DNA from 3 places in the Protofrankia sp. Cas8 genome. Region 1 is predicted to be linked to each of the others. Evidence: riboswitches for the same ligand, from Rfam matches in the RefSeq annotation. Region 1 holds a riboswitch; each other region holds the start of a gene.

What was found. A riboswitch is a leader RNA that binds a small molecule or an ion and turns the genes downstream of it on or off. The one in region 1 is predicted to bind cobalamin.
Region 2: it holds a riboswitch for cobalamin, as region 1 does, so the genes downstream of both, U9977_RS03860 (VWA domain-containing protein) here and U9977_RS14390 (CbtB domain-containing protein) in region 1, are expected to answer to the same signal.
Region 3: it holds a riboswitch for cobalamin, as region 1 does, so the genes downstream of both, bluB (5,6-dimethylbenzimidazole synthase) here and U9977_RS14390 (CbtB domain-containing protein) in region 1, are expected to answer to the same signal.

Annotation. Positions count from the first base shown of each region.
Region 1 covers NZ_CAUVXI010000089.1:3,547-8,334, reverse strand. The annotation lists gene U9977_RS14400 (SnoaL-like polyketide cyclase) at 1-550, opposite strand, end outside; gene U9977_RS14395 (YccF domain-containing protein) at 937-1,356, shown strand; cobalamin riboswitch at 1,462-1,586, shown strand; gene U9977_RS14390 (CbtB domain-containing protein) at 1,636-1,857, shown strand; gene U9977_RS14385 (CbtA family protein) at 1,870-2,622, shown strand; gene U9977_RS14380 (PIN domain-containing protein) at 2,583-2,999, opposite strand; gene U9977_RS14375 (AbrB/MazE/SpoVT family DNA-binding domain-containing protein) at 2,987-3,241, opposite strand; gene U9977_RS14370 (ABC transporter permease) at 3,275-4,039, opposite strand; gene U9977_RS14365 (ABC transporter permease) at 4,158-4,788, opposite strand, start outside.
Region 2 covers NZ_CAUVXI010000012.1:5,240-10,027, forward strand. The annotation lists gene cobN (cobaltochelatase subunit CobN) at 1-2,468, shown strand, start outside; cobalamin riboswitch at 2,527-2,654, shown strand; gene U9977_RS03860 (VWA domain-containing protein) at 2,787-4,788, shown strand, end outside.
Region 3 covers NZ_CAUVXI010000287.1:310-5,097, forward strand. The annotation lists gene U9977_RS25405 (flavin reductase family protein) at 1-492, shown strand, start outside; gene U9977_RS25410 (FHA domain-containing protein) at 744-1,385, shown strand; cobalamin riboswitch at 1,483-1,684, shown strand; gene bluB (5,6-dimethylbenzimidazole synthase) at 1,721-2,341, shown strand; gene U9977_RS25420 (malonic semialdehyde reductase) at 2,498-3,112, opposite strand; gene U9977_RS25425 (HAMP domain-containing sensor histidine kinase) at 3,382-4,788, shown strand, end outside.

The DNA.
Region 1 (4,788 bases):
CCCCGAACATCTCGACGCGTTCGCCGGTTGGCTCGAACCCCTTGTACGGTCCGCTGAAGGTACCCCAGTGGCGCCATTTAAAAGTGATCATAGGCGGTGGCGAGTAGACCTCCAGGACCTCCCAGAAGAAGCCGCCCGGAAGGGCCTTGAGGAAGATTTGATGGGAGGACTCGAACGTCTCGTCGCTCGCCGAGTAATAGGGGTTCTCGCCGATGAGGATGTTGTAGCTGCCTCTTTCGACAAGGTCCTGACTGTTTGCCCAGGGACCGCCGTTGACGCGGGTACGGAACTGATCGGTGACCATACTGACCCATTGGGCCGGATCTTTCTTGTGGGAGACCTCCATTTCGAAGACCTGAACCACGCGCTCGACGATGTCGGCCAGGGAGCCCTTGGCGTGTTCGTGGGTACGCTCCTGGGGCATCGTCTCTTTCGACAGATGATAGTCGGGCGGCTCGCCGTCGCGCCACCGTACTCCAGCGGCACCGGCGATGACCGCGTCCCGGCCCTGCACGTGCAGCGGCTGGTCTTCGGCCTTCTCGTTGTTCACCGTGTTGCTCCTCCTGTCGATCGGTCAAATCCAGGATGCGTCGAGTGCCGTTCGGGAAGAATCTCCGGAACGGATGGGAGCGGTGCTGCCCAGCGCGGCCGGCAACGGGGACGCGGCGTTGCAGGGCGTGGAGCATGCATCCCGCGTCCTCCGTCCCGGTCAGGTTACTACCCGTGAGGGTAGCAGAAAACAGGACGAAGGTCCTGAATTAGCCGAACATATGGATATACCTGAATGTCGGGGTTGGGCGTGCCGGCGAGGCCCTTGTCGAAGGGGTCGGGGCGTGGAGGGTCGTGAGGTCCGCGAGATGCCGGCGATCCAGTCCCGCCGGATCTGGGTCGAGCGTGACTCGGGATCGTGACCGCTCAGGCGGGTAGGTAGCGGGCGTGCGGATAATCGGAAACATTCTGTGGCTGTTGTTCGCCGGGTTCGAGCTGGCGCTCGGCTATCTCCTTGCCGGCATCGTGTGCTGCCTGCTGATCGTGACGATCCCGTTCGGGGTCGCGGCGTTCAGGTTGGCGGGCTACGTCGTCTGGCCGTTCGGCCGGGTCGTGGTCGACCAGCCCGGCGAGGCTCCCGTCGTGCTCTTCCTGGTCAACCTGCTGTGGTTCCTGATCGCCGGCTGGTGGCTCGTCCTCGGACATTTGATCTTCGGCGTGGTGCTCTGTTTGACGATCATCGGGATCCCGTTCGGCGTAGCGTCGTTCAAGATGATTCCGCTGGCCATCGCGCCACTGGGTCGGCGGGTGGTCCCCCTTCAGAACCTCGATCCGGCCATCCCGGTCGCGGCATCGGTCTACAGGTGAGGGCTGTCCACAGTTGACGGCGGGCGGCCAGTAGCCCTTCGGCCCAGCTGGTCCTCTGAGTACCCGGTGAGATGCGTAACCGGTACTGCTTGACGCGAGGGGTTGATTGCTGGTTGTCTCATTGGTGTCCGAGCGGTGGAAGCCGGTGTGAATCCGGCACGGTCGCGCCACTGTGACCGGCCCGCCCAAGGAGCGACGTCGGAAGCCAGACCCATCGCCGGACATGCCCTGCCGAGTGGAACGCGTGATTCCTGTGGAGGTCCCGCAATGGCCCATGCAATGGCGTATCCAGCGGCTGGCGATGCGCCGGCCGCCCGGCCGGCGCTGCCGACGATCCCCCTGACCGAGCTGGCCCCATTTGCGCTCTTCGGTTCGGTCCTGGCGCTGCTGCTGCTGTACTTCGTCGGTGCGGAACAGGGCGCCGTGTCGCTCGTGGGCGGTAGTTACATCCACGAGTTCGTACACGATGCCCGTCACCTGCTCGGTTTCGCCTGTCACTGAGCGGGGCCGGTGATGGTTCGCGCACTGCTGATCCGTGGGATGCTGGTCGGCGCGCTCGCAGCCGGGTGTGCCTTCGTCGTCGCCAAGCTCCTCGGGGAGAGCGAGGTCGGCCACGCGATCGCCTTCGAGTCGGCGCGGGACGCCGCCGACGGCGTGCAGGCAATGAATCTGGTGTCCCGAAACGTGCAGAGCACCATCGGCCTGTTCACCGGCCTGTTGGTGTTCGGCGTCGCAATCGGCGGGCTCTTCGCTCTCGCCTACGCCGGTGTGCAGGGCCGTCTCGGTGGCCTGGGTGCGCGGGGGACGGCGGCGCTGGTGGCGCTCGCGGGCTTCATGGGAATGTACCTGCTGCCCGATCTGAAGTATCCGGCCAACCCGCCGTCCATCGGTAATCCCGACACCATCGGTGAGCGCACAAGCCTGTACTTCACGATGATGCTGATCTCGCTGGCAGTGGTCATCGGTGGCGCTGTGACGGCTCGCCGGCTCGCGGCGAGGTTCGGTGCCTGGGATGCGGCGTTGCTCGCCATGGCCGGTGCTCTGGTGATCGTCGGGTTGGCCTGTTACCTCCTGCCACAGGTCCACGAGACCCCGCAGGGATTTCCCGCCGATGTGCTGTGGCGGTTCCGCATCGCATCCCTGGCGATTCAGGTGTCGCTGTGGACCACGATCGGCCTGCTGTTCGGGGCGCTGACCGAGCGTGCGGTCCGTTCGGCGCGCAGTGATCAGAAGACGAGTTCCGCGGTGGCTCCCACTGCGGCATAGGTGGGCAGGGCACGGCGGTCAGCTGTCAACAAGCGTGCACCGGCAGCCGCGGCGCTCATCCCCACTAAGGCGTCGTACACCTGCCCGCCTGTGATCCCGGTGGCGGCGAAGGTGGTGAGGAGCCGCCGGTACTCGGCCGGGCTGAGTACGAGTGGTTCGTCAGGAAAGTCCTGCGTCAGCGCAAGCACGACGTCGGCAGCCGGGGTGGCGACCCCGCGCTGAAGCTTGGTGAGCACGGAAACCGTCTCGATCAGAACATGTCCGGGTAGCTGCCGGACGTTCCGTACGAGATCGAGTGACCTCTTGTGTTCGGGATGCCAGTCTGCAAGGGCTGGCACGATCACACTCGTATCGGCTGTTGTGATCAACGAGGCCATCCGCGCGACTCGTCGATCATGCGAAGTAGGTCTTCGTGCTCTAGGAGTGGGGTGGGTGTACCGGTCGTGAGCACGGTACGGCCGTCCCGTTCGACGGCGACGGCCCTCGGCCCGACCGGCCGCAACGTGAGTTCGCCGTTGCGTTCTTCAACCTCGATCTGGGTGCCTGGTTTCAGGCCCATGCGCTCGCGCAGGGCTTTGGGCACTACCAGTCGGCCTGCCACGTCAATGGTTGTGATCATGGTTTGAGTCTACCATCGCCGCTGATCGGATGATCAGCTACCGGTGGAGCGATAGTGGCGCAGACCGGTGCGCCAGGCGGCGGTGGCGAGCACGAGCCCGGCACCAGCGACCAGCGGCGAGGCGAACCGGAACGCGGTCGGCAGACCGAGCGGGTCCGGCTTCGCGAGTACGTACAGGGCAGGTTGCCAGTTCAGGAACGCCAGCGGGACGATGAAGGTCAGCGTCTGCATGCCGTGTCGTCCATACAGGGACATCGGGTACTGGGTCAGGAAGTTTCCGCCGTAGGTGACCGCGTTCATCGCCTCCGCCGCCTGCTGGACGACGAACTGGAACGCCGCGCCGGCGATCCAGATCGCGCTGAACAGGCCGACGCCGGATATCACCATCACGGCTACCAGCAGCACCCGGCCGGGGTTCCACGCAACATCCAGCCCGGCGATCGCAAGCCCGAGTACCCCGAAGCCCTGGGCGAGGCCGCCGAGTCGACGCGGCGAAAAGCCGTCCGTGGCGACCTGTACGAGCAGTCCGACCGGCCGGACGAGCATCACATCCAGGCTGCCGTCCCGGATGCGCTCGCCGATGCGCTCCATCGACCCGAACAGCATGTTGGACAGGGCGAACGAAGTGGAGGACGTTCCATACAGGAAGGCCACCTCGGTGAAGTCGAAGTCGGCGAGCCGCGGCACGTTCGCGAACAGCACCCCGATCACCGCGAGGTCAAGGCCGGTCGAGAGAAACTGCCCCACCGCCAGCAGCGCCACCGACGCACGGTACTGCCAGGCCGCCTGCGTCCACATGGTGGCGAACAGACAATAATGGCGCACCGCTTCAAAGCGGTTACGGTATGCAGTACCAGTACCAGTACCAGTACCAGTACCAGTACCGGCTGTGGCTGTGGCGTCGGCCTTGGCGACGTCAGCCACCCTGGATCACCAGCTTCCGGGTGGCTCGGGTGGTGAGAAGCCGGCCGGTCGCGAGGAGCACGGCGGCCCACCCGGCCTGGAAGGCGAGCTCCGTGAGCATCGAGACGTCTGTCCGACTGCCCAGGAACACGTCCGCCGGCACCTGCATCATGGCGGCGAACGGTAGTGCCTGGGCCAGGACCCGCAGCGCCCCGGGCATGATGGCAAGAGGAACGGCGACGCCGGAGAAGAACACCGTGCACAGGCTGTAGGCACTTTCCAGACCTCGCTGGTCGAGAAGCCAGAACGAGGCGAGGGCGATCAGGTAGCGCAGCCCGAAGCTGACCAGGAAGCCCAACACGAGGGACACGGCGAACAGCCCCCAGATGCCTGGACCGGTGGGGATACGCAGGTCGAACAGAACTGCGGCGACCGCGATCGGAGGCACTCCGCGGACGAGTAGCTGGACGGCGCCGCGGCCGGCGTCGGCCGCCAGCCACCAGGTCTGGAAGCTGACCGGTCTGGCCATGTCCATGGCCACGGCGCCGGACCGAATGCGTTCGGGCAGCTCGATCCCACCGCCGAACAGCGCCATGGATGTGATCAGTGCTTGCCCGAGGAAGACGAACGTGACCACGCCGGCG
Region 2 (4,788 bases), on a different contig from region 1:
ACGTGGAATGGCTCAGCGAGGAGCAGCTCGCGGCCGCGCCGGCCCGGGTACCCGCCTCGGTCTACCGACGCTGGTTCGACGCCCTGCCGGCGAGCCTGCGGGATGCGATGGTCCGGCACTGGGGTGACCCACCCGGCACCCTGTATGTCGACGAGGGCCGCGAACCGGCGATCGTTCTCGCAGCGCTGCGCTTCGGCAACATCCTGCTCATGATCCAGCCACCGCGGGGCTTCGGGGAGAATCCGGTGGCGATCTACCACGACCCGGACCTGCCGCCGTCCCACCATTATCTGGCCGCCTACCGCTGGCTGGATTCCGAGTTCGGCGCGGACGCGGTCGTGCACCTGGGTAAACACGGGACGTTGGAGTGGCTGCCGGGCAAGGGGCTCGGGCTGTCCGCCGGCTGCGCCCCGGACGCCGTCCTCGGTGACCTGCCGCTGGTCTACCCGTTCCTGGTCAACGACCCGGGCGAGGGCACCCAGGCGAAACGCCGCGCACACGCGGTAATCGTCGACCATCTGGTGCCGCCGATGGCACGCGCCGACACCTACGGCGACATGGCCAAACTGGAGCAGCTCCTCGACGAGCACGCGACACTCGCCGCGCTCGACCCGGCCAAACTGCCGGCTGTGCGGGCGCAGATCTGGACGTTGATCCAGGCCGCGCAACTCCATCACGACCTGGGCTTGGACCAACGCCCGGGCGACGACGCCTTCGACGACTTCCTGCTGCACGTCGACGGCTACCTGTGCGAGGTCAAGGACACCCAGATCCGCGACGGCCTGCACATTCTCGGCCAGGCCCCGGCCGGTGCGGCGCGGGTGAACCTGGTGCTCGCGATCCTGCGGGCGTCGCAGGTGTGGGGCGGGACCGCCCGGGCGCTGCCGGGGCTGCGAGCCGCGCTCGGCCATGTCGAGGGCGGCAGGGCCGGGCGGGTCGAGGTGGACGAATTCGAGACGACAGCCCGCGCGCTCGTCACCGGGATGGACGCCGCCGGCTGGGATCCGGCCGCCGCGTCCGGGGTGTGCGCGGACGTCCTCGGGTCAGCGAACAGCACCGGGTCAGCGAACAACGCCGAGGTCGAGAAGGTGCTGGTGTTCGCCGCGTCCGAGGTGGTGCCGCGCCTGGACCGCACCCCGGACGAGATCACTGCCGTACTCCGGGCGCTCGGTGGCGGGTTCGTGCCGCCGGGGCCGTCGGGGTCACCCACCCGCGGGCTGGTCAACGTACTGCCGACCGGGCGGAACTTCTACTCGGTCGATCCGAAGGCGATCCCGTCCAGACTGGCCTGGGAGACCGGCCGCGCACTCGCCGACTCGCTGCTCGCCCGCCACCTCGCCGACACCGGGAGCTATCCGTCCTCGGTGGGACTGACCGTCTGGGGCACGTCCGCGATGCGTACGCAAGGTGACGACATTGCGGAAGTGCTGGCGCTGCTCGGCTGCCGGCCGACCTGGGACGACGCGTCCCGGCGGGTCACCGGCTTCGAGGTGGTACCGCTTGCCGAGCTCGGCCGGCCGCGGGTGGACGTGGTCGTGCGGATCTCCGGCTTCTTCCGGGATGCCTTCCCCCACATTGTCACGCTGCTCGACGACGCGGTGAGCACCGTCGCGGCCCTCGACGAGGAGGCGGATGCCGACAACGCACTCGCCGCCCACGTGCGAGCCGATCTGCGCGCCGCTCCCGGTGACCGGCGGCGGGCCACGACCCGTATCTTCGGGTCGAAGCCGGGGGCCTACGGCGCCGGTCTCCTGCCCCTGATCGACTCGCGCGAGTGGCGTTCGGACGCCGACCTTGCCGAGGTGTACGCGGTGTGGGGCGGCTACGCCTACGGCCGCGACCTCGACGGGCGGGAGGCCCGAGCCGACATGGAGCAGGCGTTCCGTCGCATCCAGGTGGCCGTGAAGAATCAGGACACCCGCGAGCACGACCTGGTCGACTCCGACGACTACTTTCAGTACCACGGCGGGATGGTCGCGGCGGTCCGCGCGCTCACGGGCGCGTCACCGGCGGCCTACGTGGGGGACAGCGCCATGCCGGACGCGGTGAAGACCCGCACGTTGCAGGAGGAGACCCACCGGGTGTTCCGGGCCCGGGTGGTGAATCCGCGCTGGATCGCGGCGATGCGCCGCCACGGTTACAAGGGCGCGTTCGAACTGGCGGCGACCGTCGACTACCTGTTCGGCTATGACGCGACCGCGGGTGTCGTGCAGGACTGGATGTACGAGTCGTTGGCCGCCTCCTATGTGTTCGACCCCGAAACCCGCGACTTCATGCAAACGTCCAATCCGTGGGCGCTGCGCGGCATCGCTGAACGCCTGCTGGAAGCCGCCGACCGCGGCCTGTGGGAAAAACCCGACGCCACCACCATCGACGGACTCCGCCAGACCTACCTGGAGCTCGAAGGTGACCTTGAAGGCGGCGTTGCGGGCGGCCTTGCAGGCGGCCTTGAAAGCCGCGAAGGATAACCCGTCGGACCGTCGCTATGACCGTAGGTGTGCCATGCTGAGGAACGCGACGGCAGTGGAGGAAGCCGGTGGGAATCCGGCGCGGTCCCGCCACTGTCACCGGGGAGCAACCCCTCACCGTACGTCACGGCCGCGAGAGCGGTTGGAAGGCCGAGGGGGCGCGCTGATCCGGAAGTCAGGATACTCCGGCCGTCCGCACCGTTACCGAGGGCGAGGAAACCCGAGGGAGGACCGCGGTATGCCAACGCACGCCCGCCGGCTCGTGATCGGCCGGCTCGTGATCGATACGGAGTCCGGCGCACACCGGCACAGGGCACGATGACGGCCTACCCGTTGTCCGCGGTGGTGGGCATGGACGATCTGCGGCTCGCGCTCGTCCTCAACGCGGTGTCCCCGGCGATCGGCGGGGTCCTCGTCCGCGGCGAGAAGGGCACGGCCAAGTCGACCGCGGTCCGAGGGCTCGCCGCGTTGCTCCCACCGGTGAACGTGGTAACCGGCTGCCGGTTCTCCTGTGACCCGGCCGCGGTCGACCCCGACTGCCCGGACGGCCCGCATCCACCGGAGGCGCGGCCGAGCACCCGGGCGGCGCGCCTGGTGGAGCTGCCGGTCGGCGCCTCCGAGGACAGGGTCACCGGAGCGATCGACCTCGACCGGGCGCTCGCCGAAGGCGTCACCTCGCTGCGGCCGGGGTTGCTCGCCGCCGCCCATCGCGGCCTGCTCTACGTCGACGAGGTCAACCTCCTGCACGACCATCTCGTCGACCTGCTGCTGGACGCGGCCGCCCTCGGTGTCGCCCACGTGGAACGTGACGGGGTGTCGGTGCGCCATGCAGCCCGCTTCCTGCTGGTCGGGACGATGAACCCCGAAGAAGGTGAGCTGCGCCCGCAGTTGCTGGACCGCTTCGGACTGACCGTCGAGGTCGCCGCCAGCCGACAGCCGCCGGTGCGGGCCGAGGTGGTGCGTCGCAGGCTGGCCTACGACGCCGACCCCGACGCCTTCGCCGTTCGCTGGGCGGTGCAGGAGACCGCCCTGGCCGCCCGGATCGCCACCGCCCGCGACCGGCTGCCCGCTGTCGAACTGCCCGACTCCGCACTGCGCCAGGTCACCGCGGTGTGTGCGGCGTTCGACGTGGACGGGATGCGCGCGGACGTGGTCGTGGCACGCACCGCGATCGCGCTGGCCGCCTGGGAGGGCCGGGAGACCGTCGACGCCGACGACGTCCGCCGGGCCGCCCGCCTGGCCCTGCCGCACCGCTGCCGCCGTGGCCCGTTCGACGCGCCCGGCCTGGACGAAGACGCCCTGACCAAGGCGTTGGACGAGCACGCGGAGGAGTCCCCCACCGGTCCGGACCCCGACCTTGACCCGGACATGGACCCGGACATGGACCCGGATCGCCCCCCGTCGCCCGGTGGCGGTGGTGGCGGTGGTGGACGCGGCGGGCCGACGTCCAGCGGGCCGACGTCCAGCGGGCCGGAAACGACAGCGGAGCGGACGGCCGAGTCGGATGTCGTCCCATCCCCGCGTTCCGCGGAACACGATGCCCCGGAACAGGATGCCGGGGAATACCGCGCCACGGCGGGGCAGGGGCAGGGGCGCCAGGAGCGACGTGCCGGCACGCCCGGCCCGTCGTTCCGCCCGCGCCGGCTGGAGATCCCAGACACCGGAACGCCGCTGGGCGCGCCCGGCCGCCGCTCACGCGCCCGCACCTCGCACGGCGCGGTCGTCACGAGCTCCCCGGACGCACCCGGCCTGCACCTGCTGGCGACCCTGCGGGCAGCCGCGCCCTGGCAGCACGCCCGCGGGCGGGTAGGCCCGGGGCTCGCACTACGTCCCGGCGACCGGCGCGGTGCGGTCCGGGCGGGACGTGAGGGCAACCTGGTCCTGTTCCTGGTGGACGCCAGCGGTTCGATGGCCGCCCGCGCCCGCATGCGTACGGTCACCACCGCCGTGCTGTCCCTCCTGCTCGACGCCTACCAGCGCCGCGACCGGGTCGGAATGATCACTTTCAGGGGTTCCGGCGCCGATCTCGTCCTCCCCCCGACATCGAGTGTGGAGGTGGGCGCGGCGCGGCTCGCGTCCCTGCCGACTGGCGGGCGGACCCCGCTGGCAGCCGGGCTTACCCGCGCCGGCGAGGTCCTCGCGGCCGAACGCCGCCGCGACCCGGACCGACGTCCGCTGCTGATCGTCGTCACCGACGGCCGTGCCACCGCCGGGCCGGACCCGCTCACCCCCGCGCGGGCGCTGGCTCGTCGCGGCCTGGCGAGCATCGTCGTCGACTGCGAGAGCGGGTATGTGCGCCTGGGCCTGGCCGACCGCCTCG
Region 3 (4,788 bases), on a different contig from region 1:
CGGCAGCTGTTCCGTTCGGTTTTCGCCCAGCTCGCCTCCGGTGTCACCGTGCTCGCCACGGTGACACCGGCCGGCCCCACCGGCATGACCGCGAGTGCGGTCACCTCACTCTCCCTGGATCCACTGCTCGTGCTCGCCTGCGTCGGCAACCGGTCAGCCACCCTGGTGGAGATCCGCGAGGCCGGTCGGTTCTCCATCAACGTGCTCGACGCGAGCGGCGTCGAGCTGGCCACCGGCTTCGCCTCCCGGCCGCCGGCAGACCGATTCGCCGACGTGTCCCACGAGATCGTCCACGAGGTGCCCGTACTCGACGACGCGCTCGCGTGGACCACCTGCACGGTGCACGCCCTGCATTCTGGTGGTGATCACACCATCCTCGTCGGTTCCGTCATCGGGCTCTACCGGGGCCACGGTCGACCGTTGCTGTGGCACGACGGGCGCTTTCAATCCATTTCGCGTGGACGGCAAGGCGGCGAAGACCCCGATATGTAGCATCTCATCCGGGCAGCTGACGTGCGGCATTTATATGTATCTTTCATAACGCATGGCATATTGGTCGAAATATCATGGCGAGTACAAACAGAAGGAATAAACTTCGCCACATCGCATCGCCGACCCATGTGCCGCGGTACCATACGACCCGACGAATGAACTCGTAAAGAAAGGAGTCCGGCGTCATGCCTGATCGGCTCATCGCAGATCCTCGCGGATTCGGCCGGCGCGCCACGTTGGATGTGTGAGACGTGGATGGTGACTCTTCTGCAGACATCTTCCTGTTCTACCGCGACGGCACCGGGAAACAGCAGGTGGTGAACCTGACCGCGGCCGTGGGTGTGACGGTCGGTCGCGGTCCCGGTAGCGACGTCAGGCTGGCGTGGGACAGCAAGGTCTCACGCCTGCATGCACAGTTCCAACAGATCGGAACCAACTGGATACTGATCGACGGAGGGTTGTCCCGTAACGGCACCTTTGTGAACGGGGAACGGCTCGTCGGACGGCGACGACTCGGGGACGGCGACGTTATTCTCGTCGGTTCGACCTCGCTGACTTATCGTGACAACCGCTTCGGCCGCGCATCCGCCGGCCGTGGCGCGATAGAGACCCAAGACGTGAACAATATCGTGACCCTGCGTTCCCTGTCGTCGACCCAGCTGCTGGTACTGGAATCCCTGTGTCGCCCGTACCAGGAGCGAACCCCGTACACGACTCCCGCAACAAATCGGCAGATCGCCGACGAGTTGTTCTTCAGTGTCGAGGCGGTCAAGACCCACCTACGGACGTTGTTTCGCAAGTTCGGCGTGGAAGAACTGCCGCAGAACCAGAAGCGAATGAAGCTCGTCGAGCTGGCTTTCCAGGCCGGGTTGGTGTCCGAGCGCGAACATTGATCGTCACCGCTGGCCCACCACGCCGCCCTCCCAGCCCCGTCGCCCGATGACTTCGGGCGTTCCGCGGTCAGACCGAGCGTCGCGTGTGGGATGATCGTGGCGGCATCCTTCGCGAGGTGCCCTGGGAGACCGGGGAGAATCGGGAAGCCGGTGAGAGTCCGGCACGGGCCCGCCGCGGTCATCGGGGAGTCACCGTCCACGCGCGCAGGCGCAGCCACTGGGCCACCTGGCCTGGGAAGGCCGGGCGGCCAGGCGTTGATCCGAGAGTCCGAAGACCGGCCTCGCATGTGTGCCACCCGCCGATGGTCGGGTGGTCGGAGCGCGGGAGCCTCGCCATGTCCGTAAATATCTACGATGTGATCAAAAAACGCCGTGACGTGCGTGCCCAGTTCACCGGAGCGCCGATCGCGGCCGATGTCCTGGACCGTGTGCTTGCGGCGGCTCATGCCGCCCCGAGCGTCGGCCTGAGTCAGCCATGGGACTTCATCCTGGTCGAAAACATCCGAACCCGGAAAACCTTTCATGATCATGTCAGGCATGAACAAGCTGTCTTTGCGGCGACACTGACCGCGGACCAAGCCACCCGTTTCAGCCGGATCAAGATCGACGGCGTACTGGAGTCCACGCTGGCCGTCGTGGTGACATACGACCCGCGGCGGGGCGCACCAGCTGTCCTGGGACGACACTCCATCGCGGATGCCGGGCTGTATTCCGTATGTCTGGCCATCGAGAACCTGTGGCTGGCAGCGACCGCCGAAGGCCTCGGCGTCGGCTGGGTGTCCTTCTATCGTGAACAGGCCGTTCGGAACATGCTCGGGATTCCCGACGAGGTCCGCCCTGTCGCGTGGTTGTGCCTGGGACCTGTCACACATCATGAGACCGTCCCCGACCTGGAACGGCACAACTGGGCCTACCGGCGCGCTCTGCCTCAGGCAGTCCATCACGAGATGTGGTAATCAGCCGGTCAGGAATCGACGGTCGGCCACCTTCAAGCCAAGGTGGCCGACTGTCTGCGGCTCTCCGGGAAGCGAACGTAGCGGCCGCCCCGGAGCCTGTTTCAGGCTTGTTTCACAGCACCCGATTTCACAGCACCCGGGTTCAGAACAGCAGTTTCAGAGGGCGGAGACTACCTGCTCGTAGTCCAGCCGTGGGCTGCGGTCGAACCACGGGTTCTCCCCGGGAGTGCCGATGTTTATGACTGCGAGTGTCCGCAACGGCTGGTCGGCGAAGAACTCCTTGTCGACAGCGGTGGCGTCCAGGCCCGTCATCGGGCCGGCCGCCAGCCCAGCGGCGCGGATACCCAGAATGAGGTAGCCGATCTGCAGGCCGGCGTTGAAGCGGGCCGTCTGCTCGCGAGCGACCGGTTCGGTGAAGAAGTCCTTGGCGTTCGGCAGATGGGGGAAGACCTGCGGGAGGTTCTCGTGGAAGTCGACGTCCGCGGCCACGATGGCCACGAGCGGCGCAGACTGCGTCTTCGCCTGGTTACCCGGGCTGAGATGCTGTACCAGCCGTTCCCGAGCCTCGGGCGAACGGACCAGGATGATCCGCAGCGGCTGCGCGTTCATACTGGTCGGCGCCCATTTGATCAGCTCATAGATGGCACGGACCTGCTCGTCGGACACCGGATCGTCGCTGAACGTGTTCGCAGTCCGGGCCGTGTGGAACAATAGATCCGCGGCGGCGGCGTCCAGCAGCAGAGCGTCTTCGCCGGTAGCGATATCGGTGATGGTCATGGAGGTCGGGACTCCTGATAGTCGGGTGGTTGCCATGAGCGCTCCGGGGACTGCGGCCTACGGGCGCGCGATCTGACGATCGTCGCGCGCCCGTAGGCCCAGCTGCTTAATTGAACCGACAACTATGCTGCCGGCATCCCGACTGCGATGTGAGCTGCGCCTCCAGGCCCGCTCTCGGCGGGGACGGGTACGAAGGGCTGCCACCAAGGGCTGCTACCAAGGGCTGCTACCAAGGGCGGCATCGATCCGTGGAGAGTGCTCGGATGTCTAGTAACCCACGTCCGGGGGTCGCGCTGCGGACCCGGCTGATGTTCGGCCTGCTGGCCCTGCTCACGGTGGGGTTGTCCGCCACCGCCGCCATCAGCATCTTCGCGCTGCGTACCTATCTTTTCCAGCAGACGGACGACCAGCTGCGCGGCGCCCAGAATCTCGTGACAGCACGTAGCGGATTGCTGGCCCGGATGACACCGGTGATCGGCGCCGAAAGCCTGCAACGGGTGATCGCCCCGACCGACTACGTGGTGGAACTCCGCCTGCGCGACGGTTCGGTCCGGGTCGTCACCGGAAGCGGTAGTGGTCCCACGCCATCGCGTCCACTCCTCGACGCCGTCACGGACATCGACGCCCGGATCGCCTCCGGAGCGCCGTTCAACATCGTCGACGGCGGCAGACGCTTCCGCGCCGTCGTCGGGGTGCTACCCGCCGACGGCGGGACCGACCTGGTCGCCGTCCCACTGCGCCCGGTAACCACGACCGTCGCCCGGCTGGCGGGGATAGAGCTCATTGCCAGCCTCGCTGTCCTTGTCGGCGCGGGTATCTCGGCGTGGCTGCTTCTCGGCCGTGGCCTGCGGCCGTTGCGGGACGTCGCGGAGACCGCCGCGGCAATCGCCGGCGGGGACCTGTCTCGGCGCGTGCCCGACTCGCCGGTGCGCAGCGAGGTCGGCCGGCTCGCCGCCGCGCTCAACATCATGCTCGGTCAGATCCAGGCTGCGTTCGAGGAACGGGTCCGCTCACAGGAACGGCTGCAGCGGTTCGTCGCCGATGCCTCCCACGAGCTGCGGACTCCGCTGACCTCCATTCGCGGTTATGTCGACCTGATGCGCCAGGGTGTCGTCCCACCGACGGGTGTGGACGATGCGCTGCGGCGCGTCCAGGAGGAGAGCGCCCGGATGAGCGCGCTGGTCGACGACATGCTCTATCTGGCCCACCTCGACGAGCACCGGCCGCTGGACCGCTCGAACGTGGACCTGTCCGCCGTGCTGCGGGATGCGGTCGCCGATGCAACCGCGGTGGAGCCGGACCGTCCCATCGCATTGACCTGTCCGGACCGGTGCATGGTGGTCGGGGACGCGGACGCCCTGCGCCAGGTGGTCGGGAACCTCCTGTCGAACGTGCGGGTCCATACGCCGGTGACAGCCCGGGTCGAGGCGAGGCTTGGCCGTGACAGCACCCGCGTCCACCTCGAGATCCGTGACTTCGGACCGGGTATGCCCCAGGAATCGGCTGAACGGATATTCGACCGCTTCTGGCGGGCATCGGGGAGTCGCGATCGGATCCATGGTGGCAGCGGTCTGGGCATGTCCATCGTCGCGGCCGTCGCGGCGGCGCACGGTGGCACCGCTGACGTACATTCCGCTCCCGGCATCGGGACCACCGTCCGGCTCTTCCTC